Regions from separate parts of the Kitasatospora sp. NPDC053057 genome, predicted to be linked through region 1. Evidence: riboswitches for the same ligand, from Rfam matches in the RefSeq annotation. Region 1 holds a riboswitch; each other region holds the start of a gene.

Region 1 (7,621 bases):
GCTTCAGCAGGTCGTACCAGTCGCCGCCGATCTGCATGCCCTCGGTGCTCGGCAGGTAGCGGGCCGCGGTGGCGATCCCGGGCAGCCGGGGCAGGGTGCGCGGCAGCATCGCGCGCTGCAGCTCACCGGCCCGGTGGTGGTGGGTGTCGTACAGCCGGGCCCGCTCCAGGGACTGCGCGAGGATGCCGGCGAACGCCGAGTACAGGGTGCGGTCCTCGCGGCTGAAGGCGCGCTCGGCGGCGAAGGTGATCAGGCAGGAGCCGACCTGCCGACCCGAGGCGACCAGCGGCAGCACCGCCCAGGCGGCCGGGGCGTCCGCGCTCCTCGGCCTTCCGCCGGGCTCGCTGAACAGCAGGGCCGAGCGGGCCAGCGAGTGCTGCATCATCCCCTCGGACAGGTCCGCCAGCCGGGTCAGCTCGGCGCGGCGCGGGCCGCCGTACACGGTGTGCGAGACCGGCAGCAGCCGGCCCTCGTCCACCAGGTCCAGCACGATGCCGGCGGCGCCGAAGGCCGGTCGGGCGACATCGGTGACGGCGGCGGTGACCTCCCGCACCGTCACCGCGCGGGACAGCGCCCGGGTGAGCGACAGCAGCAGCGCCGTCCGGGCCCCGGCCGGGTCGTGCTGCGGCCCGGCGTCCCGGTCCCCGCGGTGGTCCACGTCGGCGAGCAGCCCGGCGATCCGCACCGGACGTCCGTGCACGTCCAGCATCACCTCCCCGGACTCCTCGACCCGCGCCACCTTCCCGCCCCGGCGCAGCACCCGGTAGCCGATCCGGTAGCGCCCGCCGCTCGCCAGGGCCTCCGCCAGGGCGGCCTGCACGTCCGGCAGGTCCTCGGGGTGGACGATCCGCTCCAGCTCCGGCGCGGCCCCGTCAGCGGCCACCGGCCGGCCGGCGACCGCGAACGCGGCGGCGTCCCAGTAGCTCTCCCCGGTGACCAGGTCACGCTCGAAGGCGCCGTGCCCGGCGGCCCGCACCGCGAGCGACAGCAGCGGGTGCGCCAGCGCCGGATCCGGGCCCGCCTGCCGCGCCGGCCGGGCGTCCGCGTGGTCCAGCAGGTGATCGAGCAGGTGGTGCAGCCGGTGGGCGCAGGCCCCGGCGATCGTCTCCAGCACGTCCAGGTCCCGCGGCGGCACCGTGCCCCGGTGCGCCAGCGCGAGCGCCAGCACCCCGATCGCCCGCTCGTCCACCACCAGTGGCAGGGTCGCCACCGAGATCATCCCGGTCCCCATGCCGGCGTTCCGGTTCGGGTAGTCGATGCTGGTGTGCTCCGGACTCAGCAGGTAGGGGCGCCGCAGCCGCAGTGCCATCGCGGCCGGCAGCTCCCCGGCCGGATCGACCAGCCCGTACCGCTCGTGCGCCCAGTCCGGCAGCCCGTGCGAGGCGGTCAGCCGCAGCATCCCCGCGGAGTCCAGCAGGTAGAGCGCCGAGCCCTCCCCGGTGATCCAGCCCGGCCCCTCCGCGAGCACGGTGCCGAGCAACTCGGCGGCACTGGTGCAACCCAGCAATAAGCGCACGCAGCGCATCGGGCTGCGGGCGCTCGTCCGGCTCTCGTCCTGGGGGATGGGCACTAAATCTTCATACCCTATTTCCACCCCCAACGGCCGCACCCCTCCCTCCGCCCACACCCGACCCGCACGCCACAGCGGCCCGGCGCCTGCGCGAGAAGTCGACGGGGCCGACTTCTCGCGCACTCGTTCGCCGCTGCGCGCCCATCCGCACGGGAGCGGGTTTGCGATACAGATGGAGCGCCGAAAGTCGACGAGGCCGACTTCTCGTGCGTTCGTTCGCTGGTGTGGGCCATTCGCGCGGGGCCGTTTCGGCTGACTCCTCGCCTCTGTCGCTGCGGCGGCTGCCGGGCCGACTTCCTACTCCTCCTCCGCCTTCGGCCACGAGTGGAGGCCCGTGGTGAGGGTGGCGATGAGGCGGTTGTGGGTGGTGGTGAGGTCTTCGGCGAGTTGGAAGGCGCCGGTGATGGAGAGGGCGGCGAAGCCGTGGGCGAGGGAGCGGACGGTGCGGGCGGCGTGGATCACCTCGGGGCCGTCGAGGCCGTAGCCGCGGAGGACGGCGACGATGACGCCGACGAGGCGGGTGGCCGCGTGGGTGAGGTCGTCGTCGGGTTGGGGGGCCTGGGGGAGGGCGGTGTAGCGGTGCGGGTGTTCGGTGGCGTAGGCCTGGTAGGCGCGCAGGACGGCGGTGACGGCGTCGTCCCCGCTGCGCCCGACCGCGGCCTCCGCGAGCCGGTCGGCGAGTTCCTCGGTGACCCGGACGGCGATGAGCCGCCGGAGTTCGGCGAGACCGCCGCTGACGTGCTTGTACAGCGAGGGGGTGGCGACTCCGGCGCGGGCGGCGACGGAGGCGAGGGTGAGGGCTTCGGTGCCCTGGTCGTCGATGAGGGCGAGGGCGTGGTCGACGACCTGGTCGGGGGTCAGTCCTACGCGGGGCATGGCTTCTGGTTCTCCGTGAAGCGTGGGGGGAGGACGGGTTCAGGCGAGTACGGGTTCAGGCGAGTTCGGCGAGGAAGGGCAGCAGGGCGTCGGCGACGGCCCGGGGGTTGTCGGCCATCGGGTAGTGCCCGGATCCCTCGATCATGACCTTCCGCGCGCCGAGCTTCTCGGCCTGGAGGTCGGCGACGGCCTCGGGCTTGGGGAAGTCGGGGTCCTTGCTGCCCATCAGCACGAGGGCGGGGCAGCGGACGGCCGCGCTCCAGCCGATCGGCGCGGAGTCGCCGGTGACGTGGCCGCGGGTGGCGGTCCTGCGGCCGGGGGTGCGCAGGGCGGCGACCAGCCCGTCCACGTAGCCGTCGAGGTCGGCGGGCCGGGGGCCGGGGAAGGCCATCTTGCGGAGGTAGTAGCCCCAGACCGCGGGCCACTGGACCATCGCGGCGCCCATGACGACCATGACGCCCTTCATGAGCGCGTTGGCCCGGTGCTCGACGAAGGCGTCGATGAGCGCGATCCCGGCGACCCGCTGGGGTGCGTCCCCGGCGAGCTTGACGACCGTCGCGCCGGTGTAGGACTGCCCGACCAGGACGGCCCGCTCGATGCCGAGGTGGTCGAGCAGGGCGAGGACGTCGGTGGCGACGGCGGAGGGGCTGTAGTCGTCCCAGACGATCGAGGACTCGCCGAAGCCGCGCAGGTCCATGGTGATGACCCGGCGCCCGGCCGCGGTGAGCAGCGGGTGGAGGTGCCGGTAGGCGCGGCGGGAGTCGAGCATCCCGGGGAGCAGGACGACGGGGGTGCCTTCGCCCTGCCGGGTGTCGTCGTACGCGAGGCGGCCGCCGGGGACGTCGAGGTACTGGGTGCTCGGGGTGATGGTGCCGTTCATGGTGGGCCTCCACGGGCTCGCTCGCTGCTGCCGATAGCCATAAAGCTACGGCTAATAGCCTTAGCCGTCAAGGGGTCGCGGCTCACGCGAAGGGCCCCGTTCAGGTCCCTTCGACCCTGAACGGGTCGTGCTCGCTGAGCAGCTTCTCCAGCCGGGCCTGGTCGACCCGGGCGACGGTGTCCGAGGACTCCTGGCGGTCCCGGATCACCTTGGCCAGCGTGAACGAGGAGGTGACGGTGTAGAGGAGGCCGATCCCGAGGAAGGCCCGGGTCCAGCCGCCGACGGGCAGGTAGGCGATCCCGGCGGCGAGGGCCGTGCCGGAGATGGCGAAGGAGAGGACGGCCTGGGCGTAGTACGCGGCCGTGGTGCGTGACTGCATCGGTGCGCTCATGGCGCCAGGATGCGGTGGGCCGGCCGGGGTGCACATGAGTAGGAGTACTCAGATGAACCGGGTGGCTGAGGGGTCGTTCGTTGACGTCCGATCACCTGTTCCCCAGCCGTCGCGGACGGATGGCTTGGAATCAGGGCCTCCTAGGATTAACGTTTGATAACGCAGCGCGGTCGTCAACGCCGTACCCAGACGGCACCGTGCGCCGTCGCCTAATCCCGCCGGCCGGCCTCCGGGCAGGCCAGGGAGCCGGGGAACCATGTTCCTTGGGGTGAATCGGCGGGGCTCCGGCCCGGCCGTAGGAGACCTTCCTGCTCCGAACCCGTCAGCTAACCCGGTAGGCGCGAAGGAAGGAAAGGAGCGCGCCTCCGTGGCGTCGACGCACACCCCGGCACACCCGGCCGGCCCCGCAGCCGGTACCCAGCTCCTCGACCACCCCGGCCCGAACGGCTCCGAGCCCCGCGACTCCGGCCCCGCCGACCCGTTCGTCCCGGAGGCCGAGGCCAACCGCCACCGGATGCCGCGTCAGACCCGAGGGGCCTCCCCGCTGCTCGGCGTCACCGCCGTCGCCGCCACCCTGGGCGCCACCGGCTTCGCCTCCGCGACCCCGGCCGCCGCGCCCGCCGTCGAGGCCCCGGACGAGACCCCGGTCGCCCTGGCCGCCGATCCCGGCCTCGCGCTCGCCGCCCGCATCCAGCAGCAGGCCGACAGCCAGCGCACCGCCGCCGAGGAGAGCGCCCGCGTGCAGGCCGCCCAGGAGGCCGGGGCCAAGGCCGCCGCCAAGGAGGCCGAGGCCAAGCGCGCCGCCGAGGAGGCCGAGCGGGCCAAGGCCGCCGCCCTCACCCTGCCGGTGAAGGACTACAACCTCTCCGCCCACTACGGCCAGAGCGCCCGCTACTGGGCCCACCTGCACACCGGCCTGGACTTCGCCGCCGACACCGGCACCCCGGTCTACGCGGTCGGCCAGGGCACCATCACCTCGGCCGGCTGGTCCGGCGCGTACGGCTACCGGATCGTCGAGACCCTGCCCGACGGCACCGAGATCTGGTACTGCCACCTGTCCTCGATCATCACGGGCTCCGGCAAGGTCACCTCCGGCCAGCAGATCGGCAAGGTCGGCGCGACCGGCAACGTCACCGGCCCGCACCTGCACCTGGAGGTCCGCCCCGGCGGCGGCGCCCCGGTCGACCCGGAGACCTGGCTCCAGCAGCACGGCCTCAACCCGTAACGGCCCCGGGAACCCGTCACAACGTCGGGGGGAGCAGCCCCGGGGCACGCCCGGGGCTGCTCCCCCCCCCCGCCACCTCACTCCGGCGGCAGCTGCGCCAGGTACGCGTCGATCTCCTCCGCGCCCGGCTCCGGCGCGAGCTCCGGGAACTCCTCCACCAGCAGCCGCGGCAGCCCGGGCACCGTCCACTCGCCGAGCAGGTCGAGCGCCACCTCGGCCGCCGCCGCCTCGAACTCCTCGAAGCCCCCGGCCAGTTCGTCCGGCATCGGCCGCCCCAGCGCGGTCAGCTCGGCCAGGTTGCGGTAGCTGCGCCGCATCAGGCCCTGCTCCAGCAGCCGCCGCGCGCCGTCGGTGGCCATGCCGACGGACAGCACCCGGCCCGGCCCCCAGCCCGGCTCGTCCGGCTCGTCCAGCCAGCCGGTCGGCACCAGCGCCTCGTACCCGGCCAGCCGCTCCTCCTCGCCGAGGCCGGCGAAGCCGGTCAGCCAGTCCCGGACGGCCGCGAGGTCCGTCACGTCCACCCCGTGCGCGTGCAGCAGCACCGCGTACAGCCGGGGCCAGGTCACCAGGTCGGCGCGGCGCAGCAGCCCGGCCGCGACCTCGCCCTGCCACTCGGCCTCGGCGTGCAGCCGCTCCTGGCGCTTGGCGTTGAGCCGCTTCGCCGCCCGCTGGTGGTCGACCAGCAGCCGTACGGCGTCGCCGTACGCGAGCGGGTCCTCCTCCGGCGCGGGTTGGACGTAGAGGTGGAGCCGTTCGTACAGCAGGTGCTCCACCGCGTCGGAGGTCAGTTCGGGCCAGCCGTCGTGCATCCTGCCCTCGCCCAGCTCCAGCAGAGCCAGCACCGCGTGCAGCGGCGCCTCGGCCACCGGCGCGCGGTCCTGCCCGGCTGCCGCCCAGGCGAGCAGGTCGGCGGCCCTGGTGCGCGGGGCGAGCCGCAGGTCTTCGTCGTTCATATTCCGAACGGTAGCCGTCGGACGGGGATAGGGTCGGCAGCCATGGTCCCCGTACGCCTCACCGGCCCCAGGCTCGCCATCCGCGAGTACCACCACACCCCGGCGGAACTGGACGCGTTGCACGCGCTGTACAGCGACCTGGAGGTGACCCGCTACCTCCCCTTCGAACCGCGTGACCGTGAGACCTGCGCTGACCAGATCGAGCTCTACCTGGAGGAGGCGATGGCCGAGGAGCGGGACACCTACCGGCTCGCCGTCGTCCGGCGCGAGGACGCCGAGGACCCGGAGGACGCGCTGCCGATCGCGCACGCCAGCCTCACCCTCGGCAAGTACCGCTCCGCCTACCTCGGTTACGTGCTGAGCCGCGCGGTGTGGGGCCGCGGCTACGCGGGCGAGATCGCCGGGCTGCTCTGCGAACTCTCCTTCGGCCCGCTCGGTTTGCACCGGCTGGTCGCCCGGGTCGACGTGGACAACACGGCCTCGGTCAAGGTGCTCACCAAGCTCGGCTTCCAGCTGGAGGGGCGGGTCCGGCACGACCTGTACAAGGGCGGCGTCTGGTCCGACTCGTACCAGTACTCGCTGCTTTCCGACGAGTGGACCGGCCCGCTCGCCCCGCCGCAGGGGGGTTAACCCCACCCCTGATCCGCCGGTCCCCCGGATGTCCTCCCGGCCGCGTTCCGGCCAGACTGAAGTCCGTCAGTACGGGAGACCGCGAGAACGAGGGGCCGGGGGCCGGGAGATGAGCAACAGCACGCTGGGTCAGGAGTGGGACGGCCCGGACGGTCACGGCGACGGCACCCGCCCGGCCCGGGCCCGCCGCACCGAGCAGCCGCCGGGCTTCTGGCGGGCGCCGTTCTCCGGGCAGTACTACCGCGAGGTCGGCTACGCGCTCACCGGCCTGCCGGTGGCGATCGTCGGCTTCACCGTCTCGGTCACCCTGTTCTCCCTCGGCCTGGGCACCTTCGTCACCGTCCTCGGCCTGCCGGTGCTGGCCGGTCTGACCAGCGCCGCCCGCGGCCTGGGCCGGGCGGAGCGGGCCCGGGTGCGCGGGATGCTCGCCCTGGACGTGCCCGGCCCGGCGCCGGTGCGCCAGGTGCGCCCGGGCAACTGGGGCGCGATCACCGCGCGGCTGGCCGACGGGCCGGGCTGGAAGGCCGCGCTGTACCAGCTGGTGATGTTCCCCTGGGCGGTGTTCAGCTTCTCGATGACCCTGACGTTCCTGGTGCTCGGCTGGGCGATGGCGCTCTACCCGCTCTACCACTGGGTCTTCCCGCACTACACCTCGTGGCACGGCTACCAGCTGTTCGACTACACCGACAGCCACCACGTCCGGCACGCCTACTACGTCGAGGGCACCTGGCAGATCGCCGCGTTCTCGGCGATCGGAGTGCTGCTGATCTTCCTCACCGCGCGGCTGGTCCGCGGCCTGACCAGCGTCAACCGGGCCGCCGCCCAGGGGCTGCTCGGCCGCTGAGCCCCGGTACCGCCCGCCCGTCGTACCCCGCCCCGCCCGCATCCGGACGCGCTTCGAATGCGGGCGGGGCGGCCCCGTGTTCGGATGACCAGGTGATCACCGCCCCGGCCCAGGACCCCGCCCCGGAGCCGGACGTCCTGGTCACCTCCCGCCCGCTGGACGAGTACTGCGCACTGTTCGGCCTCACCCGCGCCCGGCTCGCCGCCCTGCCCGGCCCGCTGCTGGACTGCCCGGGCGGCGCGGCGGGCCTGG
Region 2 (7,621 bases), on a different contig from region 1:
CACCGCACCGGCGCCCACGCGTACTGCGGAGGATCGTAGGCACGTCCTGACCCTCCGCAACAGGGATTACCCCGCAGGTGACCAGGCTCACGCCTGCCACCCGGCCAAGAGCTGTCCAAGGGCTGTCCACGGACCGTCCACGGGGCGTCCACGGAGTGTTGGTGTGCTGCTCGCGTGCCGCTCACGAACGGTTCGCGAGCCGGTGACGCGGCGGCGGCGCCCCGGAGGCCGTCCGGGCGCGTCCGGTCCAGCGGTTACGGTCGACCCATGCCAGCTCAGCCCGACGGCGCCCAGCCCGCCGCCCAGCCCGCCCCGCAGCTCTTCACCTGGGAGTTCGCGGCCGACCCGTACCCCGCCTACGCCTGGCTGCGCGAGCACGCCCCGGTGCACCGCACCAAGCTGCCGAGCGGCGTGGAGGCCTGGCTGGTGACCAGGTACGCGGACGCCCGGCAGGCGCTCGCGGACAGCCGGCTGTCGAAGAACCCGGCGCACCACAGCGAGCAGGCGCACCGCACCGGCCGGGTGGGCATCCCGGGGGAGCGGCAGGCCGACCTGATGACCCACCTGCTGAACATCGACCCGCCGGACCACACCCGGCTGCGCCGGCTGGTGTCGAAGGCGTTCACCCCGCGCCGGGTGGCCGAGTTCGAGCCGCGGGTGCAGCAGCTGACCGACCGGCTGATCGACGGCTTCGCGCAGCGCGGTTCGGCGGACCTCATCCACGAGTTCGCCTTCCCGCTCCCCATCTACGCGATCTGCGACATGCTGGGCGTGCCGGCCGAGGATCAGGACGACTTTCGCGACTGGGCCGGAATGATGCTGCGACACACGAAGCCGGGCCAGGGCGGCAGCCAACGCGGCGGCGTGGGGCGGGCCGTGAAGCGGATGCGGGCCTACCTGCTGGAGCTGATCCACCGCAAGCGGGCGGACCTCGGCGACGACCTGATCTCCGGTCTGATCCGGGCGAGCGACCACGGCGAGCACCTGACCGAGAACGAGGCCGCCGCGATGGCCTTCATCCTGCTCTTCGCCGGGTTCGAGACGACGGTCAACCTGATCGGCAACGGGACGTACGCGCTGCTGCGCAACCCGGACCAGCGGGCGCGGCTGCAGGAGTCGGTGGTCCGCGGCGAGACGGCGCTGCTGGAGACCGGGATCGAGGAACTCCTGCGCTACGACGGGCCGGTGGAGCTGGCGACCTGGCGGTTCGCGACCGCGCCGCTGACCATCGGCGGGGTGGAGATCCCGGTCGGCGACCCGGTGCTGGTGGTGCTGGCGGCGGCGGACCGCGACCCGGCCCGGTTCGCCGACGAGAACACCCTGGACCTGGCCCGGAGCGACAACCCCCATCTGGGCTTCGGGCACGGCATCCACTACTGCATCGGCGCCCCGTTGGCCCGGCTCGAAGGGCGGTCCGCGCTGGCCACGCTGCTGTCCCGGCTGCCCGATCTCCGGCTGGCCGAAAGTCCGGAGAATCTGCGCTGGCGAGGCGGTCTGATCATGCGTGGATTGCGCGAACTTCCGGTCGAATTCAGTCCGGAGATCCGGTCGCCGCACGCCCGTACTGAGCCATCGGCACACTGACTTGGCGTCGTCTTTCGGCCTCTGACGGTGGTGTGAACGCCCATCAAACCGGACAAAGCCCCGCCGTCGGTGGGCGATCGAACACGCGCCGTAATTTCTGTGTGATGTCGGCGATATGAGCTTGTGATTAGTCTGAGGATCTGTCTAGTCTCCCTGGAGTTCGCAGCTGCGGACCCCGTGCGCGGAACGCCGAGTCCTGCCCGCCGCGCCACGGGAAACCGACCAGACCCTGGGCAGGGGCGGGGGAACCAGGTTTGTTGCCGTTCCTCCACGGCTTGGGGTGAAGCCGCCCAAGCGGAACCGTTTCCGCCGACGGCGGCCGGGCCACCTCCCGGTCCGAACCCGACAGCTCACCTCGCAGGCGTGCGGAGAGGGACCTCTTCATGCTGCTCGTTGGAACTGGCCGTCATCGTCGTCGCACCCAGGCCGAGAAGGCCATCGCCGTCGCCGGTGTGGCCGGCGTCGGACTCGCGCTGCCGCTCCTCACCGCCACCGGCGCCTCCGCCGCGCCGGCCTCCTCCTGGGACTCCGTCGCCCAGTGCGAGAGCGGCGGCGACTGGGGCATCAACACCGGCAACGGCTTCTACGGCGGCCTGCAGTTCACCTCCAGCACCTGGAAGGCGTACGGCGGCACCGCCTTCGCGCCGCAGGCCAACCAGGCCAGCCGGGCGCAGCAGATCTCGGTCGCCGAGAAGGTGCTCGCCTCGCAGGGCCCGGGCGCCTGGCCGGTCTGCTCCCAGAAGGCCGGCCTGAGCAAGGGCGGCGCCCCGGCGGCCGTGGACACCTCCACGGACACCAGGGCGCAGTCCGCCCCCAAGCAGCAGGCCCCGAAGCAGCAGGCCCCCAAGGCCGCCGCGAAGCCGGTCCAGCAGTACGCGCCGAAGCACGCCGCCCCGAAGCGGGCCGAGCAGCCCGCCGAGCAGCCGGCCGCCCAGCAGTACACCCCGAAGCACGCCGCCCCGCGCGCCGCCCAGCCGGCCCCGGCCGCGCAGACCGGCCACGACTACACCGTCCGCTCCGGTGACACCCTGTCGGGCATCGCCGCCACCCAGGGCGTGTCCGGCGGCTGGCAGGCGCTGTACGACGGCAACCGCGGCACCGTCGGCGGCGACCCGAACCTGATCGTGCCCGGCCAGGTCCTGCACCTCGGCTGAGACCTGACGGCTGGGACCCTGACGGCTGAGACCTGACGAGGGGCCGACCGACCGGTCGGCCCCCTTCGTCCGCCTTCGCCCATCCCGGTGGGACAAGCTGGGACAAGCAGGTGAACTACCGGTGGGTAGTGGGGCCACACGCTGAGACGGAGCCGAGGTCGACGTGGTCCCGGGAGCCCGGGCGGTTAGGCTCTGGTCGTAACGACTCCGCAATCCTCCGGCCGACAGCACCACCGTCAGCCGGACCCTGCTTCCGCAAGGAGATGCCTCGTGCCGTCCATCGATGTCGTCGTAGCCCGTGAGATCCTCGACTCCCGCGGCAACCCCACGGTCGAGGTCGAGGTCGGCCTCGACGACGGCAGCACGGGTCGTGCCGCTGTTCCGTCGGGTGCCTCGACCGGTGCCTTCGAGGCGCTGGAGCTGCGCGACGGTGACAAGAACCGCTACTTCGGCAAGGGCGTGGAGAAGGCCGTCCTGGCCGTCATCGAGCAGATCGGCCCGGAGCTGGTCGGCTACGACGCCACCGAGCAGCGCCTGATCGACCAGGCCATGCTCGACCTGGACGCCACCCCGGACAAGTCCTCGCTCGGCGCCAACGCCATCCTGGGCGTCTCGCTGGCCGTCGCGCACGCCGCCTCCGAGGCCAGCGACCTGCCGCTGTTCCGCTACCTGGGCGGCCCGAACGCGCACGTCCTGCCCGTCCCGATGATGAACATCCTCAACGGCGGCTCGCACGCGGACTCCAACGTCGACATCCAGGAGTTCATGATCGCCCCGATCGGCGCGGAGTCCTTCTCCGAGGCCGTCCGCTGGGGCGTCGAGGTCTACCACACCCTCAAGGGCGTGCTGAAGGAGCGCGGTCTGTCCACCGGCCTCGGCGACGAGGGCGGCTTCGCGCCGAACCTGGACAGCAACCGCGAGGCCCTGGACCTCATCACCGAGGCCATCCAGAAGGCCGGCTACGTGCCCGGCCGCGACGTCGCGCTCGCCCTGGACGTCGCCGCCTCCGAGTTCTACAAGGACGGCGCCTACCAGTTCGAGGGCAAGGCCCTCTCGGCCGCCGAGCTCATCGAGTACTACGCCGAGCTGGTCGACGCCTACCCGCTGGTCTCCATCGAGGACCCGCTGGACGAGTCGGACTGGGACGGCTGGAAGGCCATGACCGTCAAGCTGGGCGACAAGGTCCAGCTGGTCGGCGACGACCTGTTCGTCACCAACCCGGCCCGCCTGGCCAAGGGCATCGAGACCGGCACCGCCAACGCGCTGCTGGTGAAGGTGAACCAGATCGGCTCGCTGACCGAGACCCTGGACGCCGTCGAGCTGGCCCAGCGCAACGGCTACCGCTGCATGATGTCGCACCGCTCCGGCGAGACCGAGGACGTCACCATCGCCGACCTGGCCGTCGCCACCAACTGCGGCCAGATCAAGACCGGTGCCCCGGCCCGCTCCGAGCGCGTCGCCAAGTACAACCAGCTGCTGCGCATCGAGGAGATCCTCGACGACGCCGCCGAGTACGCCGGCCGCGGCGCCTTCCCGCGCTTCCGCGCTGCGGAGTGATGAGCACGGTCGCTCCGCGGACCGGTGAGCACGGCAAGCACGAGGGCTGAGAACACGCGGGCCGAAAACCCGGGGGCCGGAGGTCCCCGGTAGCGCACGCCTGACCGGTGCCCCGCCGCACACCCCGTAGGGTGGACGGCGGGGCACCGTCGCGACCAGGAGGGGATACGGGAGATGGCTGGCTGGAGGATCCCGGGCTTGGCGGCCCGGCCTCGGTTCACGAGCCGGGCGACCGTCCTCGTCCTGGTGCTCTGCTCGCTGGTGGCGATCCTGGCCTACCCGACGCGGCAGTTCATCTCCCAGCGCGCCGAGATCTCCGCCCAGCGGGCGAAGGCCGACCACGCGCGCCAGCAGGTCGAGCAGCTGCGCCGGGACAAGGCCCGCTGGCAGGATCCGGAGTACGTCAAGGCGCAGGCCCGCGCCCGGCTGCACTACGCGGTGCCGGGGGAGACCCCGTACATCGCGGCGGACCCGTCCGGTGCGCCCGCCCAGCCGTCCGCCTCCGCCTCCGCCACCCCGGCCACCCCGTCCGCCGACGCGGCGGCCGACCGGCCGAAGGCCGCCAAGCCCTGGTACGCCAGCATCTGGGACTCGGTGGACGCCGCCGACACCGCCGCGCTGGCCCCCGCGACCCCCCGTCCGCTCCCACCGTCCCCCGTTGGAGACCCCACCCCCCATGACCACTGAGAACCACCCCGCCGTCTCCGACGCCGACGTCGCGGCCATCGCCGCCCAGCTCGGCCGGGTGCCGCGCGGCCTGCGCGGTGTGGCGCACCGCTGCCCCTGCGGCAACCCCGACGTCGTGGAGACGGCCCCCCGCCTGCCGGACGGCACGCCGTTCCCGACGCTGTACTACCTGACCTGCCCCAAGGCCGCCTCGCTGATCGGCACCCTGGAGGCGGAGGGCGTGATGAAGGACCAGACCGCCCGGCTCGCCGAGGACCCGGAGCTGGCCGCCGCCTACCAGAAGGCGCACGAGGACTACATCGCCCGGCGCGACGCGATCGAGGTGCTGGAGGGCTTCCCGAGCGCCGGCGGCATGCCGGACCGGGTGAAGTGCCTGCACGTGCTGGTCGGCCACTCGCTGGCGGCCGGCGAGGGCGTCAACCCGCTCGGTGACGAGGCGATCGGCATGCTGGAGGACTGGTGGGCCAAGGGCCCGTGCGTCTCCCCGGCCGAGGTCCAGGCGGCCGGTGAGCGGGTCGCCCGCAACCGCGCCAAGGAGCAGGACCACGAGGCCGTGATCGCGGCCAAGCGGCAGAAGACCGCGGAGCGGGCCGCCAAGCGCGCCGCCGAGGAGTCCGCGGAGTCCGCGGCGGAGCAGGAGTCCGAGTGACCACGACCCGCGTGGCCGCGATCGACTGCGGCACCAACTCGATCCGGCTGCTGGTCGCCGACCTCGACCCGGAGACCGGTGAGATCACCGACCTCGACCGCCGGATGATCATCAACCGGCTGGGCCAGGGCGTGGACCGGACCGGCCGGCTGCACCCGGACGCGCTGGCCCGCACCTTCGCGGCCTGCCGGGAGTACCGGGAGATCATCACCGGCTTCGGCGTCGGCCCGGAGCGCACCCGCTTCGTCGCCACCAGCGCCTCCCGGGACGCCGAGAACAGCGACGAGTACGTCAAGGGCGTGCGCGACATCCTGGGCGTCGAGCCGGAGGTGGTGAGCGGCGAGGAGGAGGCGCACCTGTCCTTCGTGGGCGCCACCAAGGAGCTGACCGGCGGCCAGTTCCCCGCCCCCTACCTGGTCTTCGACCTCGGCGGCGGCTCCACCGAGTTCGTGCTCGGCGGGGCGGACGTGCAGGCGGCGCGCTCGGTGGACATCGGCTGCGTGCGGCTGACCGAACGGCACTTCGGCGGCGCCGAGCTGCCCTCCGAGGAGCAGATCGCGGAGGCCCGGGCGCATGTGCGGGCCGAGCTGGACAAGGCCGAGGAGGTCGTCCCGCTGACCGGCGCGGCCACCCTGGTCGGCCTGGCGGGGACGGTCACCACGGTGTCCGCGATCGCCCAGGACCTGCCCGAGTACGACTCGGCGCGGATCCACCACTCCCGGCTCAGCCGCGAGCGGGTCGCGGAGATCGCCCGCGAGCTGCTGGCCGCCACCCACGCCGAGCGCGCGGCCATCCCGTCGATGCACCCGGGTCGGGTGGACGTGATCGCGGCCGGCGCGCTGGAGCTGCTGGAGATCATGGACCGGACCGGCGCCACCGAGCTGGTCGTGAGCGAGCACGACATCCTGGACGGCATCGCCTGGAGTACGGCCTCCTGACGGTCCGCACGGCTTACCTCACCGGCCCCGGCGCCCCGTTCCGGGCGCCGGGGCCGGGGCGCGCCCGGGCGCGGGCGGAAAAGTTCGTGAATTTCTTCACATGGCGATCCAGTCATTCGCCCCACCCCGCCGCCCGCTACGTCCGAAATGTGGGACCGAAGGCCCGCCGCCGGTGCGGCCCGCTGGATCGCAGGCCAGGCCTCCACTGAGGTTTGAAAATCGAAATCACAAGCGGGAACCCGGGCACTGTACGGATCGTTGCTGCTCAGCCGGGTAGTGCTCCGGCGTGCGTTCAGGAGGGGCTGCCGGCGCCCGTGAGCCGGTGCGCCGGTGCCGTTTTTGTGGCCGCGGAGTGTAGCACGGGGTGTCCATGAGCTTGTGACCGGGCTCACGGAGGCTGCTCCGGACGGTGCTGGATACTTTCGGATATGAGCACCACGGAGCGTCCTCGCATCCTCATTGTCGGCGGTGGTTACGTCGGCCTGTATGCCGCGATGCGCATCCTCAAGAAGATGCGCTACGGCGAAGCGACCGTCACGGTCGTGGACCCGCGGTCGTACATGACGTACCTGCCCTTCCTTCCCGAGGCGGCCGGCGGCAACGTCGCGCCTCGCAACCTCGTCGCGCCGCTGCGCAAGACCCTCAAGCAGGCGGAGGTGCTGACCGGGTCCGTCACCGGCATCGACCACGCCCGCAAGGTCGCCACCATCCAGCCGGCGGCCGGCGACAGCTACGAGCTGCCCTTCGAGTACCTGGTCGTCGCGACCGGCTCGGTCTCCCGCACCTTCCCGATCCCGGGTCTGGCGGAGAACGGCATCGGCATGAAGACGGTCGAGGAGGCCATCGGCCTCCGCAACCACGTCATGGCCCAGCTCGACAAGGCCGAGTCCACCACGGACGCGGAGGTCCGCCGCAAGGCCCTGACCTTCGTCGTCATCGGCGGTGGCTTCGCCGGCATCGAGACGATCGCCGAGATCGAGGACATGGCGCGCGACGCGTCGAAGCTGTACAAGACCGTCAGCCGCGACGACATGCGCTTCGTCGTGGTCGAG
Region 3 (7,621 bases), on a different contig from region 1:
CGGGTTGAGCAGGGTGATCCCGAGCAGGGTGAGGAAGGCCCGGGCGGGGCCGGGCGGAGCCCCGGGGGCCGGTGCGGTGGTGGAGCGGCGGCCGCGCAGGGCGGTGGCGGCGGTGCGGACGGCCAGGGCGAGCAGCACCAGCGCCGAGCCGATGCGCAGCGGGCGGGCGAGCGGTTCCAGCAGCGGCGCGAGGCCGGTGCCGCCGAGGACCGCGAGCAGCGCGTACAGCCCGTCCGCGGTGGCCACGCCGAGGGCGGCGCAGGCCCCGGTGCGCAGTGAGGTCCGCGCGGTGAGTGCCACCAGGTAGGCGCCGACGGCCCCGACCGGTACGGCGACGCCGTACCCGGCGAGCAGGCCGGCGACCAGCGCGGCCCTCACGCGCGTGCGCGGTCGGGCCTCCGGGCGCGGCCGGGCTGCTGCTGGACGGCGGCCGGGCGGGCGGCGGCGGTCACGGGCAGCGGGCGGGCGGGGGTGTCGGTCATGGGCCGATGGTGGCGGCCGCGGCAAGGGGCCGCAAGTGGTTTTGTCCGTGCGGGCGGGTAGCGTGGGGCGCTCCGGTGGACATTGGTTCGAGGAGGTACCGATGAGCAGTCAGAACAACCGCGTGGCTGAGCTGTTGGCCGAGGCGTGGGCGTCCTGGGCGGAGCGCGGCGCGGCCCTGAGCGCGGAGGACTGGGACCGGCCCACCCGGCTGTCCGAGTGGACCGTCCGGGACCTCTACGCGCACGTGGCGCCGGTGCCGGAGCAGTTCGCCGGGCTACGCGAGGCCGTGGTCGACGGCCCGGCCGGGATGACCGGCGGGGCGGAGATCCTGCGGACGTTCAACCAGCCGGGCGGGCTCGCCCACACCGCCGCCGGGCAGATCGCCGACATGGCCAAGGAGGCCGCCAAGGCGACCGAACCGGCCGCGCTGATCGCCCGGTTCGGCACCGAGGGCCCGGCCGCCCTGGCCGGGATCGCGGACCTCTCGCCCGACACGGTGGTGGAGCACCAGCTGCTCGGGAAGGTGACGGTGGGGGCGCTCGGCGAGGTGGCGCTGATGGAGGCCACCGTCCACCTGCTCGACCTGATCGCCGCCGTGGGCGGACCGGCGCCCGCCGAGGGGGCGCTGCACTTCACCCGCGGACTGCTGGCCGAGGCCACGGACCCGGTGGCCTTCATCGAGGCGGCGGCGGGGCGCAGTTCGGAGCCGGTGCTGCCGATCATCCGCTGAGGCCCGGGGTTCGCCTGTTCCCGGTCAACCGTCCGCGGCAGCGTCGCGCCGTCGGCGGACCAGCCGCTGCCGTGGTCGACGAACCAGTTGGCCTGGGCGGAGCCGGAGAGACGATATCGCGTCGCCGTACCGCCTCCCGCGCTTCCGGCGGTCGCTGGACGATACCGACCCGGAGCTGCTACCGCTGACCGGCCCCTGGTGCTGGGGCGCCAGCGTGGTCGCGCCGCACCTGCGAGCCGGCCGTGTGCTGGAGCTCACAGCGCTGGGCGGCGCGGCCCGCACCTCACGGTTCCAGCCCGAGCCGGGCGGGACCTGGACCGGGCTGGACGGCTACTGCGCGGGCGAGCCGTTGCGCGTGGTGCACCGGGCCGACGGCACGGTCGGCCACCTGGACCAGGCCGACTTCCTCCGCACCCGCACCCCGTACGACCGGCAGTCGAGGTGTCGGGCGGCGTCGATACGCAGGGCTGGCAGGCGGGCTGACTATCGCTCAGGTCGGCGTGCCCCGGGGCGGGCGCGCCGGGCCCGAACCCGCGACCCGTACGGCGCGCCATCGGGCGGTGGCCGCCGAACTGGGCCCGGCGGCCCGCACTGATACGCACTCATAGGGACGTTATCGCATCGTTATCAAGCACTATTGTGGATCATTCGGGCAATCCGGCCGGGCCGTGATCCAGCTCACGATGGCTTGTGCTATTGGCTCTGTGCCGTTTACGGTCCTTCTCGTTCGTCTCCGTACGAAACGAACCCCGCTCTCCGGAACGCCGAATCCTGCCGCTGGATCGGGCGGGCACGTGCATCCATGAAGCACCGCGGCAGGGGCGGGGGACCCACAGGTAAGTCGCCTCATCCGGACTGGTTCCGGCGGGGCTAGGGGTGAAGCCGCGTCTCTGCGCGGCCGGGCAACTCCAGCCCGAACCCGACAGCTCACCTCGTAGGCGTGTGAGAGGAATCGCACTTCATGCTGCCCGTCAACGCTCGCCCCAGCCTGTTCGCTGTCGGTTCCGTCAAGCGCATCGTCGCGGCCGCCGTGGTCGTCGGCGTCGGCGCCGGCATCCCGGTGGTCGCCGCCACCGCCGCGAACGCCGCCCCCGTCAAGCCCGCCCCGGCGCACTCGGCCCCGGCCGCCCCGCAGGCGCCCGCTGTCTACACCGTCCAGAGCGGTGACTCCCTCACCAAGATCGCTACCACGCACAACGTGCAGGGCGGCTGGCAGAAGCTCTACGACCTCAACAAGTCCGTGCTGACCAAAGGCCCGGGCAAGATCTACCCGGGCCAGCACCTGACCCTGGGCGGGGCCGCCCCGGCTCCGGCCAAGCCGGCCGCCACCAGCCCGCTGGCCGCCACCCCTGTCGCCAACACCCCGGCCGCGCTGCAGGCGCTCGCCGCCTCGATCGTCCCGGCGAACCAGCTGGCCTCGTTCGACCAGATCATCAGCCACGAGAGCGGCTGGAACATCCACGCCACCAACCCGAGCTCGGGTGCCTACGGCCTGCCGCAGGCGCTGCCCGGCAACAAGATGGCCTCGGCCGGTTCCGACTGGCAGAACAACCCCGCCACCCAGCTCAAGTGGGCCCTGCAGTACATGAACACCGTCTACGGCAGCCCGAACGCCGCCTGGGCGTTCTGGCAGGTGCACAGCGCGTACTGATCGGACCTCTCCCGATCGGTACGGCCTGATCGGACCTGATCGGCCTGTTCGAACCGATGGGTCCGGGCGAGTACCGCCCGTCGGCCGGATGCCCGGCGGCTGATGGGCTGCCAAGCGGCCACCTGACCGGCCCGGTTCACATCGCGGTGCGTGAGCCGGGCCGTCGGCGTACCCGCGATGACGGCGGCCTCGGGCAGGCCGGGCCGGAAGGTGCGGTAGGCGCTCGCGGCGCCGGGGAAGAGGGGCATGTTCGTGGCTCCAGATCGGTTCGGGCCGCTCGGTTCGGGCGGAGGTGGCAGAGAGTCAGGGGGCGGGGGTGCCGGGCTCGGCGGCGGAATCGTCCGCCTGCGGCCCGGGTCCCGCCCGGAACCCCCCTGGCACCCTCGCGACCGCCGGGGCTCGGCACACCCTCGACAGCGTCTGAACCACGGGACTAAGCTCGCGCGCAGCAGCTATTCAATTTGTTGACTATGGAGCCCGCCGTGCACCCCTTCCGCACAGCCGTCGAGGCCGGCGACCACGACGGCATCGAGGCCCTCCTGGCCGAGGACGTCGTCTTCACCAGCCCCGTCGTCTTCAAGCCCTACCCGGGCAAGGCCATGACCGCCGCGATCCTGCGCGGTGCCGGACGGGTCTTCGAGGACTTCCACTACGTCCGCGAGATCAACGGCGCCGACGGCCGCGACCGCGCCTTCGTCTTCAAGGCCACCGTCGACGGCCGCGAGGTGCACGGCTGCGACTTCCTCCATTTCGACGAGGACGGCCTGATCGACGAGTTCACGGTGATGGTCCGTCCCCTCTCGGGCGCGCAGGCACTTGCCACCGCGATGGGCGCGCAGTTCGAGCGGATCACCGCCGAGGCGCTGGGCGCATCCGAGGCGTGAGCGCGACGACGGGCTTCCGCCGCTACGTCGCGGTCGGCGACAGCCAGACCGAGGGCCTGGGCGACGGCGACGAGACGACCGGCTGGCGCGGCTGGGCGGACCGACTGGCCGAGACGATCTCCGAGCAGGAACCCGACCTGCTCTACGCCAACCTCGCCGTCCGCGGCCGGCTCGCCGGCCAGGTGCGGGCCGAGCAGCTCTCCCCCGCCCTCGCGCTGCGGCCGGACCTGGTCACCGTGGTCGCTGGGATGAACGACCTGATGCGGCCGGGCTTCGACGCGGGCGCGGTCGTGGCGGAGCTGGACACGATGTTCGCCGCCTTCACGGCCACCGGGGCGCGGGTGCTCACCTTCACCTTCCCCGACATCGGCCGGATCGCGCCGTTGGCCGGCGGCCTGCGACCTCGGGTCCTGGACCTCAACGCACGCATCCGCGCCACGGCCGACCACCACGGCGTCGTGGTCGTCGACTTCTTCCCGCACCAGGTGACGACCGATCCGCGCATGTGGAGCGCGGACCGGCTGCACGCCAGCCCGCTCGGCCACGCCGGGATCGCCGCGGCGGCGGCCGACGCGCTCGCGTTGCCCGGCAGCGACAGCGGGTGGGCAGAGCCGCTGCCGCCGCTCCCGGCGGCGGGGCTCCGGCAGCGGGCCGCCCAGGAGGCCGCCTGGATCGGCACCTTCCTCGGACCATGGCTGATGCGCCGCCTGCGCGGCCGCTCCTCCGGCGACGGGCGGGTCGCGAAGCGCCCGGAACTGCGCCCCCTCAAGGCTCCCCGCCCGCTCCACTGAGCGGTCGGCCCCGGCGACCGTCAGGCCGGCCCCCGCACGGGGGCCGGCGCGGCGGCGCGCCGCTCCAGGACCGCGAGTGCCTGCTCACACCAGCGCTGGTTCTCGCGCTCGAACGACAGTCCGCGCATCAGCGTCAGATACGGCCCGATCCGTTCGGCCGTGGCGAGGTAGTCGTCCTCGAAACGCCCGTCCAGCAGCCGCGCCCGCAGACGCTCGTAGCGGGCGATCTTGGCCTGCGCCCACGTCAGACGTTCGAGCAGCGCCGCGCGCACGGCGTCCGGGTCGCCCGCGTCCACGGCCTGCACCTGGACGAGCAGCTCGTCCCGGATCGCGGACGGGCGTGGCGGCGCGGCCGTGAACGACCGCAGCGCGGCGCGGCCCGCCTCGGTGAGCGAGAACAGCCGCTTGTTCGGCCGCCGCTCCTGCTCGACGACCCGAGCGCTGATCAGCCCCTCGGCCTCCATCCGGTCCAGCTCCCGGTAGAGCTGCTGCGGTGTGGCCATCCAGAAGTTCGCCACCGACGCGTCGAACGCCTTCGCCAGGTCGTACCCCGACGCCTCGCCCTCCAACAGGGCCGACATGATCGCGTTGCGCAGTGCCATGCCGCCAGCCTAGCGAGCGCCGCTGCGCGCCGGCCACAGATGTGAATAATCAAGAAGTTGCTCATTGATCTCACCGACCTGGTCGAGGGCGAGGACAACGCGAGCCGGGCCCGGGAGGGCAGCAGGCTGATCCTCGTCCGTCTTCCCGGCCGAACGGGAGGCGGACCGTCAGCCGAGCCGGACTGTCAACTCGGCCCGGAGCGTGCCGAGCAACTCGCCACCGAACACGACCGCGCCGACACGGCCGCCTGCGAGCATCGGCGCCGCTCACCGACGATAGGGGAGCACAGCCTCGCCGACCTCAAGAGCTGGCGGCCACACCGTGAAGCCGTGTCACATGGCGCCGGCCGCCATGGCCCGCGTCCCGACGCCTGATTCGCAGCTCGCAGGCTGTGGCACCATGCCCCGGAAGCCGACATTTTCGAGGAGAGGATCAGCCATGTCCGACACCGCCACGGGGCCCGGCGGGGCGCCCGCCTTCCGTATCGCGACCCTCGCCGACGTACCGGCGCTGGTCGAGCTGGTCGAGTCCGCCTACCGGGGCGAGGCCAGCAAGGCCGGCTGGACCACCGAGGCGGACCTGCTGGACGGACAGCGCACCGACGCGACGAGCGTCGCCGAGGCTGTCGAGGACCAGGACGGGGTGGTGCTGCTGGTCGAGCGCGACGGCGAACTGGTCGCCTGCTGCCAGCTGGAACGGCGCCCGGACCGCGCCTACTTCGGCATGTTCTCGGTGCGCCCGACGCTGCAGGGCGGCGGGATCGGCCGGGTGGTGCTGGCCGAGGCGGAGCGGGTGGCCCGGGAGGAGTGGGGCGTCGGACTGCTGGAGATGAAGGTGGTCGAGCAGCGCGGCGACCTGATCTCCTGGTACGAGCGGCGCGGGTTCCGCCGCACCGGCGTCTACAGCCCCTTCCCGTACGGCGACGAGCGCTTCGGCATCCCGCGCCGGCCGGACCTCCGGTTCGAGCTGCTGACCAAGGAGCTGAAGGAGGCCTGAGGGCGGTCGGATCGGGGCCGCGCCGGGGTCGATTCGTTGATCGTTTCGTCATCTCCGGCTTCCTGATCACCGGCCTGCTCACCGGCCGGCCGCCCGGCCCGTGGGACTTCGCCGCCCGCCGCGCCCGACGCATCCTGCCCGCCGCCGCCGCCGCCACCGCCGCCGCCACCGCCGCCACCGCCACCGCCACCGCCACCGCCGGCGGCGCCGGCCCGCTGGCCACCCTGGCCGTGCCAGGTGCTGGCGCCCCGGCTGGACAAGGGCTGCTGGGCGCGCCGTGATCAGTCCTGGCGGATGAGGGAAAGGCGCTCGGGCGCGCCCGCCCATGAGGCCCCGATCCCCGGGAACGACCGGCGTTCCCGGGTCGGCGAAGGCCCGACCGTGAGACAGGCCGCCGTCGGGCTCGGCTCAGCCGTAGAACCCCCGGCAGAGGCGGGCCTGCTCCGAGCCGGCCGGCCAGCGGCCGATGCGTTCGGCCTGGTCGCAGATGGTGCCCGGGCCCAGGGAGGGGATCGCCGGGGCTCCGCCGTTCGGGGCCGGGCGGGTGCCGGGGCTCGGGTGCGGGGTGCGGCCGGACTTGGGGTGGGCACTGGGGGTGGTCGGGTGCCGGCCGTCGGTGCGGTCCGGCCCGGCCTGGGCGGCCGCCGGGGTGGCCGGGTCGTCGCCGCTCGCCCGGGCGGCCTCCGAGGTGCTCCCCGGGGCGGGGGAGGGCAGCGGGGAGGGCGTGGGCGTGCCGTCCGTCAGGGAGTCCGACGGGGTGGCGGAGGGCGAGGCGTCGGGCATGGTCACCACCCGGACGTCGTCACCCGAGCCCGGACCGCACATCACCAGCACCGCCGCCAGCACCGCCAGCGTCCCGCCCGCCGCCACCGCCCACGCCTTCCGCGAACGGCGCGGCGGCTCCGGGACGGGGGCCACCGGCGGACCGACGCGGGTCGGGCCCGCCTGGGGCGGAATGGGGACCGGCGGCGGCTGCCAGGCGTTCGGCGGCCACTGCCACTGTCCTCCGGTGGGCTGCCCAGTCATCTGCTCGTCCTTCCAGCGCGCCCCCCGCCGTACCTTTCCGGTGCTCAACGAGTGCGCGGACGCCGGGACATGACCCGGAAGAGGGGTCTGAACGGGCGTGGATTGCCGCCGCGCCACATGCTGGGGGTCATGGAGACCAACAGCACGACCGCACACCTGGTCGAGGTGGCCGAGTTCCGGACCGACAGCCGCTACCGCCTCGTCCACTTCGAGGGCCACGGCTGGGAACCGCTCGCCCCCGAGGAGTTCGAGCCACGGATCCACCAGCTCTTCCCCGACCTCGACCCGCGCGACCCGGCCAAGGTGCACTGGGCCGACCGCCCCTGGGAATGGCCGGCCTGGCACCCCGGTGAAGCCTGATCCACTGATCGCCGAGCTACCGTTCGCTACGCTTTCCGGGTGAGCGTGGATCACTTCTGGCGTCGCCTGCCGGGTCAGGCCGTGGACACCTGTTCGC
Region 4 (7,621 bases), on a different contig from region 1:
TCGCGCTGTCGACGGCCGGGTCGGCCAGCAGCCCCGGGCAGACGTCCGTCCCGCCGCTGTGGTCGATGGAGAAGAAGCGGTAACCGGGTGCGGTGCGGACCGGGCCGATCAGGGCGTCGGCGACCTTGCCGTGGAACGGTCCGCCGGCCATCGCCTGGCCGTTGAAGAAGATGCGCGCCATCAGTGAACTCCTCACACAGAAAAGACCGTTCCGTACGGCGACGAGAGGACAGGTGGATTCGTCGCCGTACGGAACGGAGCAAAGGGCGGCGGAACTGCTACGGCCCGGCAGGCGGCAGCGGTGGCGCCGGTGGATAGATTGGTGCTCAGCCCAGCAGGGGAAGCGCGGGGAGGGTCAGGAAGTCCGCGAACTCCTCGGCCAGGGCGACCTGTTCGAAGAGCTGGGCGGCCTCGCGCCAGCGGCCGGCCTCGTAGGCCTCGGCGCCCGACTCGGCACGGAGCTCGGCCAGTTCGGTGGCGACCAGGGTGCGGACCAGCTCGGCGGTGGCCTTCTCCCCGGTGTCGGACAGCACGACCCCGTTGTGGATCCACTGCCAGATCTGCGAGCGCGAGATCTCGGCGGTGGCGGCGTCCTCCATCATGTTGAAGATGCCGACCGCCCCGAGCCCGCGCAGCCACGCCTCGATGTAGCGGATGCCGACCTGGACGGCGTTGTGCAGCCCGGCGTGGGTGCAGGTGCCCCCGGCGCCCGCGATGTCGAGCAGTTCGGCGGCGGTGACCGGCTCGGCCGGGCCGGGGTTGTCCTTCTGGTTGGGCCGCTCGCCGAGCACCGCGTCGAAGGAGGCCCGGGCGACCGGGACGAGGTCCGGGTGGGCGACCCAGGAGCCGTCGAAGCCGTTGCCGGCCTCGCGGTCCTTGTCCGCCTTGACCTTCTCCAGCGCGGCGGCGTTGACCTCCGGGTCCTTGCGGCTGGGGATGAACGCCGCCATGCCGCCGATCGCGTGGGCGCCGCGCTTGTGGCAGGTCTGCACCAGCAGCCGGGTGTAGGCGGCCATGAAGGGCGAGGCCATGGTGACGCTGTTGCGGTCCGGCAGGATGTAGTGCTCGCCGGCGTCGCGGAAGTTCTTGACGATCGAGAACAGGTAGTCCCAGCGCCCGGCGTTGAGACCGGCCGCGTGGTCGCGCAGCTCGTAGAGGATCTCGTCCATCTCGAAGGCCGCGGTGATGGTCTCGATCAGCACGGTGGCCCGGACGGTGCCGTGCGGGATGCCGAGTTCGGCCTGGGCGTGGGTGAAGACGTCGTTCCAGAGCCGGGCCTCAAGGTGGCTCTCGGTCTTCGGCAGGTAGAAGTAGGGGCCGGAGTTGGGATCCTCGGCGCCCTTGGCGAGCAGCCGGGCGGCGTTGTGGAAGAAGTACAGGCCGAAGTCGACGAACGCGCCCGCCACCGGGACGCCGTCGACCAGCAGGTGGTTCTCGTCCAGGTGCCAGCCGCGCGGGCGGACCACGACGGTGGCGAGTTCGGCGGCGGGCTTGAGGGTGTAGGCCTTGCCGGCCGAGCTGGTGAAGTCGATCCGGCCCTCGAAGGCGTCGATCAGGTTGACCTGGCCGCTGACCACGTTCTCCCAGGTCGGGGAGGTGGCGTCCTCGAAGTCGGCGAGCCAGATCCGGGCCCCGGAGTTGAGCGCGTTGATGACCATCTTGCGGTCGGTGGGGCCGGTGATCTCGACCCGGCGGTCCTGGAGCGCGCGCGGCGCCTCGGCGACCTTCCAGTCCCCGGCCCGGACGCCGGCGGTCTCGGGGAGGAAGTCCAGCGTGCCGGTGCGCGCGATCTCGGCGCGTCGGGTCTTCCGCCTGGCCAGGAGCTCCTGCCGACGGCCCTCGAAGGCGCGATGGAGGCCGACGACGAAGGCGACCGCCTCCGGAGTGAGCACCTCCTCCGCCCGATGGACGCGCGGACCGGCGACAGTGACGACCGGAGCGGCGGGGGAGGCGCCGACGGGCCCCTGATCTGCAGCCATGAGCAGGACACTCCTAAGACGGTTGAGCCTGGCGAAGGGAGTTCCGGTGGGAACTTCCTCGGGAACTTCCTCGATCGTTACCCGCCTGTCGGCGAGTTCGATTCTGTAAGGTGGAGACTAGTTTCCGCGATACAGAATTTCAACGGTTTGTTGAAGAGGTCGCCGGGACTCTACTCCTCCCCGACAGCGAAGGGAACGCCGGTGGTTGCGACCCCCGACACAGCATCGACGACAGGCGCCGACCGCGCGAGCGGCGGCGTGCAGTCCGTCGAACGCGCCTTCCAACTCCTGGAGGCGCTGGCCGACTCCGGCGGGGTGGCCACCCTCAGCGAGCTCTCCAGCAGTTCCGGCCTCCCGATGCCGACCATCCACCGACTGGTTCGTACCCTCGTCCAGCAGGGCTATGTCCGCCAGGACACCGCGCGCCGCTACACCCTCGGCCCCCGGCTGATCCGCCTCGGCGAGACGGCCGGCCGCCTGCTCGGCAGCTGGGCCCGCCCCTACCTGGCCGAGCTCATGGAGGCCACCGGCGAGACCGCCAACCTGGCCGTGCTGGAGGGCGGCGAGGTGGTGTACGTCGGGCAGGTGCAGTCGCGGCGCTCGATGCGGATGTTCACCGAGGTCGGGCGGCGGGTGCAGCCGCACTGCACCGGCGTCGGCAAGGCGCTGCTCGCCCAGCTCCCCGAGGACGAGGCGCGCGCGATCCTGGGCCCCAACCCGCTGCCCGCGCACACCGAGTACACCGTGACCGACCCGCAGGAGCTGATGGACCAGCTCGCCGAGGCGCGCGAGCGCGGGTACGTGGTCGACGACCAGGAGCAGGAGATCGGCGTCCGCTGCATCGCGCTCGCGGTACCGGGCGCTCCAACGCCCACAGCCCTGTCGGTGTCCGGTCCGGAGGCCCGGATCCGGGCGCTGGAGGAGCAGGCGGGGTCGTCCTCGCTGGTGCCGGTGATGCACCAGATCGCGTCCCGACTCGGGCAGGTCCTCGCGCCCTGACGTTTCGTCAATCGCCTTGCCCGGGTCGCGCGGTGGGGCCGCTGCCGCATCCCGCTCGCGTTGTCCTCCTTTCGACGGACCGGTGGGCGGGTTGCGCCGGGTCCGGACCCCCGGTGCCACCACCCTGGTGCGGACGCGGCCCGCGACGGAGCGGGCGGCCGGAGCACGAGGGAACGGTGAGCGGTGTCCGAGCGTACGCGGGGCAGGCGCAGGGGGCTTCAGGTCGGATCCGGCGGCACGGCCGACCGGGCCGCCGGGGCCACGGCGGGGCAGACGCCGACGGCGGTGACGGCGGTGACGGCGGCGGGTTGCACGGTCGCACTGCTGGCCGCCGGGCCGTCCTGGGCCCTGCGTCCCGCGCCCCGGCCCGAACCGCGGGTCGCGGCGGCGAGCCCGGCCGCCGCACGGTCCCACTCCGACCTGGAGGTGACCCGGATGGACCCGGACCCCGCCCCGCCCGGTGGCAGGACCACCGTCCACGCCTTCGTCGCGAACCGCGGCCCGGACACCACGGCCTCGCCGTTCACCGTGATCGTCACCCTGCCGGACGGCGTGACACCGCAGGGCCCGTACTTCCCCGCCGACTGCGCGGTGCTGCGGGGCGGGCGCACGGTGCGTTGCGTCTTCGAGGCCGGACTGAAGCAGGGGCGCAGCGCCACCGCGCTCGTCCCGGTGCGGGTCTCCCGCGACGTGCCGACGGGCGTGCTGACCGGCGGGTCGGTCGAGGTGCACAGCCCGGACGACCGGGACGAACGCAACAACCGGCAGCCGTTCGACCTGAACGTGGTCGAGACGGCTGCCGGTTCCTGAGAGCGGCTGGTCTGCGGGCTACGTGCGCTCGGCGTCCGCGCTCAGCGGTAGACGCGCACGTAGTCGGCGGCGAAGGTGATCGGGGTGTTCCCCTGCGGCGCCGGGTGGTACTTGCCGGCACCGACCGAGAGGTTGAGGATCAGGTACGCGGAGAAGTCTGCACCCACGCCCTTGCCGTCCGAGTACACCTTGACGCCGTTGACGTACCAGTCGACCGAGTTGGCGCCGTAGTAGGTGCCGATGGTGATCCACTGGTCCTTGGCGACGGCCTTGGCGTCGGTGTAGTAGTCCGGGTTGCCGGGGTTGACGTGGTTGGTCAGCTCCAGCAGGTTCGGGTTGTCGGGGTGGTACTCGAAGGAGTCGATCTCCCCGTTGCCGTTCTTCCAGGTCCACAGGGCGGGCCAGGCACCGGTGACGGAGGGCATCTTGACCCGGGTCTCGGCGTAGTCACCGGTCTTGACCTGGAAGCCCTCGGCGGAGCCCTCGGTGGTCAGCAAGCCGGTGTTCCAGGACTGCTGGCCGTTCTCCAGGGTGGGGCCGCCGGGGGTGGCGGTGAAGGTGGCGACGCCGTTGGCGACGCTGACGTTGTTCTTGTTCAGCCAGTCGAGCTTGTTGTCGTCCGGGTTGTGGTTGCCGTACCTGTACGCGGTGCTCTTGTCGCCGACCCAGCGCTGGCCCCAGTTGATCGGGCCGTTGAACTCGTCGGACCAGGTCAGCGACTTGCCGGCGATCGGGGACGCCGGCGCCGGGGTGCTCGGGCTCGCGGTGGCGCTCGGGCTCGCGGTGGGCGCGGTAGTGGGCGCGGCGGTTGGGGTCGGCTTGGCGGTGGGCGCAGTGGTCGCGGTCGGCTTGGTGGTGGGCGCGGCGGTCGGCGCCGGCACGCTGGTGGGCGCGGCAGTCGGGGCCGGCGCGCTCGTGGAGGTGGCGGTCGGGGCCGGGGTGGGCGTCGACGTGCCGGTACGGGAGACCACCAGCTGCTGCGAGGGCAGGTTGTGCCAGGTGCCGCCGAGGTCCTGCCAGAAGCCGAACTGGGTGTACGTCCCGGCGGGCAGGGTGCGCGCGCCGCTGGTGAAGTCGAGCCCGGTGGGGCAGATCTGCACGTTGCCGGCGTTGCCCGGGAAGTCCAGGTTGGTGCCGCGCGCGTCGCGGACGCCGACGCCGACGGTCCTGGCGACGAAGCAGGACGAGGAGTGCAGGCTCAGCGAGGCGGTGGCGGCCTTGCCCGCGACCATGGTGGCGGGGGCGAGGCGGTCCTGGGTGACGGTCGGGCCGGTGGCGGCCTGGGCACCGGCGACGGACGGCAGCCCGAGCAGGCCGGCGCCGCTGATGGCGAGCGCGCCGGTGGCGGCGAGGGCGGCGTTGCGGCCGCGGTGGGACGGACGGGCATGGCGGGGTGCGCGACGGCGCCCGGCAGGAGGGTGCATGGGAGTCCTCTGCGACGCCTGCGAGGTGAGCTGTCGGATTCGGGCTGCAGTTGCCCGGCCGCCTGTGGAGCGGCTTCACCCCTAGCCGCGACCCGCACGCTGGTGCGCACGGGCCGGGCACTGACCTTGGTTCCCCCGCTCCCGTCCGCTGTGGTGCTCGGCTGCCCGCCGACGGGTGGACAGGACTCGGCGTCCCGGCGACGGGGTCCGCGAGGGCGGACGACCCGTTGCAGGCTAGGCAGGCTGTGCGTGAACGGACAACTCGATCGGTCCGGTTGTCGCGCAGCTCACAGTGGTGTCGATCAACGACGCTGCGTGGCAGCCGAGTTGATCAATCCCGGCGCCACGGCCGGGGCACCTCCAGGCAGGGCCTCGGGGTGTACGTGCCGTAGCGGGTCATGTACAGGTGCGGGGACGACCGGGGTGCCGGTGCCACCGGCGTCCCATCCGGTGGCGTACCGCACCGTGGCGCGGGGCCGCCCGAATCCGCCCGGTCGGATAAATTGGAAGCCTGGCATTTTCCGCGGTGCACAAGTGCACCGAGTCCGATGTGCCCGCCCGTACGGTCCGTCCCACGCTCCCGAGAAGAGGTCCCGCCCCACCATGACCGCGTCCCTGCCCGCCTTCGCCGGCCGTACCTACGTCTTCCGGGCCGACAACGGCGCGGCCTTCCGAAACACCTACTCGGCCGACGGCATGCGGCTGCGCTGGGAGGGCCTCGGCGAGTCGGCGGGCCAGTGGGAGGACGTGCGGCTGCACGTCGCCGAGGTCGCGCCGGGGATCTACTTCGTCAGCTGGACGGAGCAGAGCGGGATCACCGTCAGCCACGTGATGGACCTCAACGCGCTGACCGTGCGCGCCTTCTGGACCTTCGAGGGCGAGGGCGGCCGGGTCGGCCAGCTGCACACCGGGACGCTGGAGCGGGTGGCCTGAGCCGCGTGACGACGAACCGAACCCCCGGGGGCGGCCCCGGGGGTTCGGTTCGCTCTCGTCCGACGGAGTCGTCCGTCAGACGGTCTGGCCCGGCTGGTCGGTCTGGCCCTGCCGGCCCGGCTCGGCCGGCTGGTTCGGCTGGTTCGGCACCTTGAGGTGCTGGGACAGCCACTCCAGCGAGGAGGGCAGCAGCGCGCTCCAGGTCTCGAAGTTGTGGCCGCCGTTCTCGAGCATGCTGTACGAGACCTTCATCGGGCTGTGCACCCCGTCGATGAACGCCTCGGTGTCCTGCTTGTAGTTGCCGTCGCCCTTCTTGGTGCCGGCCAGCAGGAGGGAGATGTTCGGCTGCGGCAGGTTCTTCAGCCGCCACATCAGGTTGGCCTCGTCGCGGCGCTGCTTGCTGCCGCCGAAGAGGTCACCGGTGGTCGGGTCGTCGGCGGCCTCGTAGTACCCGGACAGGGCGACGGCGGTCGGGAAGACGTCCGGGTGGCGCATGGCCAGCTTGACGGCGCAGTAGCCGCCGGTCGAGTTGCCCATGTAGGCCCAGGCGTGCGGGTCGGTCGAGACCCGGTAGCTCGCCTCGATCGCCGAGGGGACGTCCTTGGTGAAGTACGTGTCGGACTGGGCGCCGCCCGGGATGTCCTCGCACTCGGTGTCCTGCGGCAGGGCGGGCGAGGGACGCATCAGGACCATGACGGTCGGCTGCATCCGGCCTTCCTGCAGCAGCTTGAGCGCGGCACCCGGGTAGTTGAAGCGGGTGATCAGGTTCTCGGCGATTCCTGGAAACCCGGTGCTGACGATCACGGCCGGGAACTGCTTCCGCGCGTACTCCGGCTGGAAGTACTGCGGCGGCAGGTAGACGTACCCCTCGGTCGACAGCCGGCTCTCCTTGCCGTCGATCCGCACCTTGCGGATCTCGCCGGACTGGCTGGGCTCGCGGCCCATCGCCCCGCCGCCCTTGACCGAGGCCTGGCCGATGGTCTCCACCATCAGGCGTCCGGAGGCGTCCGCCTTGTTGTGGATCACCACCGGGCCGGTGCTGCCGGTGCCGAGCAGGTCGTCCCAACTGCTGTAGAACGCGAAGTAGTTGTTGGCCACCAGGCCGAGTGCGGCGAGCACGGCGACCTGGGTGGCGAGCAGCGTGCCTATTCGGCCGAGCACCGCCTGCCAGCTCTTCCGGGCGAGTCTGGGCCACAGCCAGACCGTGCCGACCATCATCACGACCGCAATCAGTACGGCCAGCGCCAGCACTTTGTGGCTCGTCAGACCCATGTCCCAGTTGCTCCCACGCCTCGAACTCCGCACCCCTCCGCTCAGAGACATCCGAGGAGGTCACCCCGGTTCCCCCACCGGGGCGCGAGGACCAACCCTAGCGGGAGCTGTGAGGAAGCTGATCGGCGACTGGGGGTGCCGTGAGAAGCCGCAGCCCCGCCGTGAGCTCGCGCATGCAGCGGGCGCCGAGGTCCTGCGGGGAAC

What was found. A riboswitch is a leader RNA that binds a small molecule or an ion and turns the genes downstream of it on or off. The one in region 1 is predicted to bind cyclic di-AMP.
Region 2: another riboswitch for cyclic di-AMP. It lies ahead of ACIG5E_RS16735 (transglycosylase family protein); the one in region 1 lies ahead of ACIG5E_RS33400 (M23 family metallopeptidase).
Region 3: another riboswitch for cyclic di-AMP. It lies ahead of ACIG5E_RS20565 (LysM peptidoglycan-binding domain-containing protein); the one in region 1 lies ahead of ACIG5E_RS33400 (M23 family metallopeptidase).
Region 4: another riboswitch for cyclic di-AMP. It lies ahead of ACIG5E_RS01725 (hypothetical protein); the one in region 1 lies ahead of ACIG5E_RS33400 (M23 family metallopeptidase).

The regions. Positions count from the first base shown of each region.
Region 1 covers NZ_JBITZP010000048.1:23,473-31,093, reverse strand. The annotation lists gene ACIG5E_RS33420 (SpoIIE family protein phosphatase) at 1-1,570, opposite strand, end outside; gene ACIG5E_RS33415 (TetR/AcrR family transcriptional regulator) at 1,868-2,446, opposite strand; gene ACIG5E_RS33410 (alpha/beta fold hydrolase) at 2,502-3,326, opposite strand; gene ACIG5E_RS33405 (YiaA/YiaB family inner membrane protein) at 3,427-3,717, opposite strand; cyclic di-AMP (ydaO/yuaA leader) riboswitch at 3,914-4,072, shown strand; gene ACIG5E_RS33400 (M23 family metallopeptidase) at 4,085-4,942, shown strand; gene ACIG5E_RS33395 (hypothetical protein) at 5,020-5,895, opposite strand; gene ACIG5E_RS33390 (GNAT family N-acetyltransferase) at 5,938-6,525, shown strand; gene ACIG5E_RS33385 (sensor domain-containing protein) at 6,635-7,369, shown strand; gene ACIG5E_RS33380 (hypothetical protein) at 7,462-7,621, shown strand, end outside.
Region 2 covers NZ_JBITZP010000013.1:186,109-193,729, forward strand. The annotation lists gene ACIG5E_RS16730 (cytochrome P450) at 268-1,584, shown strand; cyclic di-AMP (ydaO/yuaA leader) riboswitch at 1,795-1,962, shown strand; gene ACIG5E_RS16735 (transglycosylase family protein) at 1,968-2,738, shown strand; gene eno (phosphopyruvate hydratase) at 3,009-4,295, shown strand; gene ACIG5E_RS16745 (septum formation initiator family protein) at 4,494-4,982, shown strand; gene ACIG5E_RS16750 (DUF501 domain-containing protein) at 4,954-5,631, shown strand; gene ACIG5E_RS16755 (exopolyphosphatase) at 5,628-6,569, shown strand; gene ACIG5E_RS16760 (NAD(P)/FAD-dependent oxidoreductase) at 6,998-7,621, shown strand, end outside.
Region 3 covers NZ_JBITZP010000018.1:145,473-153,093, forward strand. The annotation lists gene ACIG5E_RS20555 (LysE family transporter) at 1-378, opposite strand, end outside; gene ACIG5E_RS20560 (maleylpyruvate isomerase N-terminal domain-containing protein) at 584-1,213, shown strand; cyclic di-AMP (ydaO/yuaA leader) riboswitch at 1,966-2,167, shown strand; gene ACIG5E_RS20565 (LysM peptidoglycan-binding domain-containing protein) at 2,175-2,864, shown strand; gene ACIG5E_RS20570 (nuclear transport factor 2 family protein) at 3,347-3,748, shown strand; gene ACIG5E_RS20575 (SGNH/GDSL hydrolase family protein) at 3,745-4,539, shown strand; gene ACIG5E_RS20580 (PadR family transcriptional regulator) at 4,560-5,141, opposite strand; gene ACIG5E_RS20585 (hypothetical protein) at 5,199-5,516, shown strand; gene ACIG5E_RS20590 (GNAT family N-acetyltransferase) at 5,581-6,138, shown strand; gene ACIG5E_RS20595 (hypothetical protein) at 6,547-7,164, opposite strand; gene ACIG5E_RS20600 (hypothetical protein) at 7,294-7,524, shown strand; gene ACIG5E_RS20605 (hypothetical protein) at 7,564-7,621, shown strand, end outside.
Region 4 covers NZ_JBITZP010000001.1:375,602-383,222, reverse strand. The annotation lists gene ACIG5E_RS01745 (gamma-glutamylcyclotransferase) at 1-181, opposite strand, end outside; gene aceB (malate synthase A) at 327-1,979, opposite strand; gene ACIG5E_RS01735 (IclR family transcriptional regulator) at 2,181-2,978, shown strand; gene ACIG5E_RS01730 (hypothetical protein) at 3,162-3,788, shown strand; gene ACIG5E_RS01725 (hypothetical protein) at 3,830-5,212, opposite strand; cyclic di-AMP (ydaO/yuaA leader) riboswitch at 5,215-5,378, opposite strand; gene ACIG5E_RS01720 (MoaF-related domain-containing protein) at 5,816-6,145, shown strand; gene ACIG5E_RS01715 (alpha/beta hydrolase-fold protein) at 6,221-7,417, opposite strand; gene ACIG5E_RS01710 (TetR/AcrR family transcriptional regulator) at 7,515-7,621, opposite strand, start outside.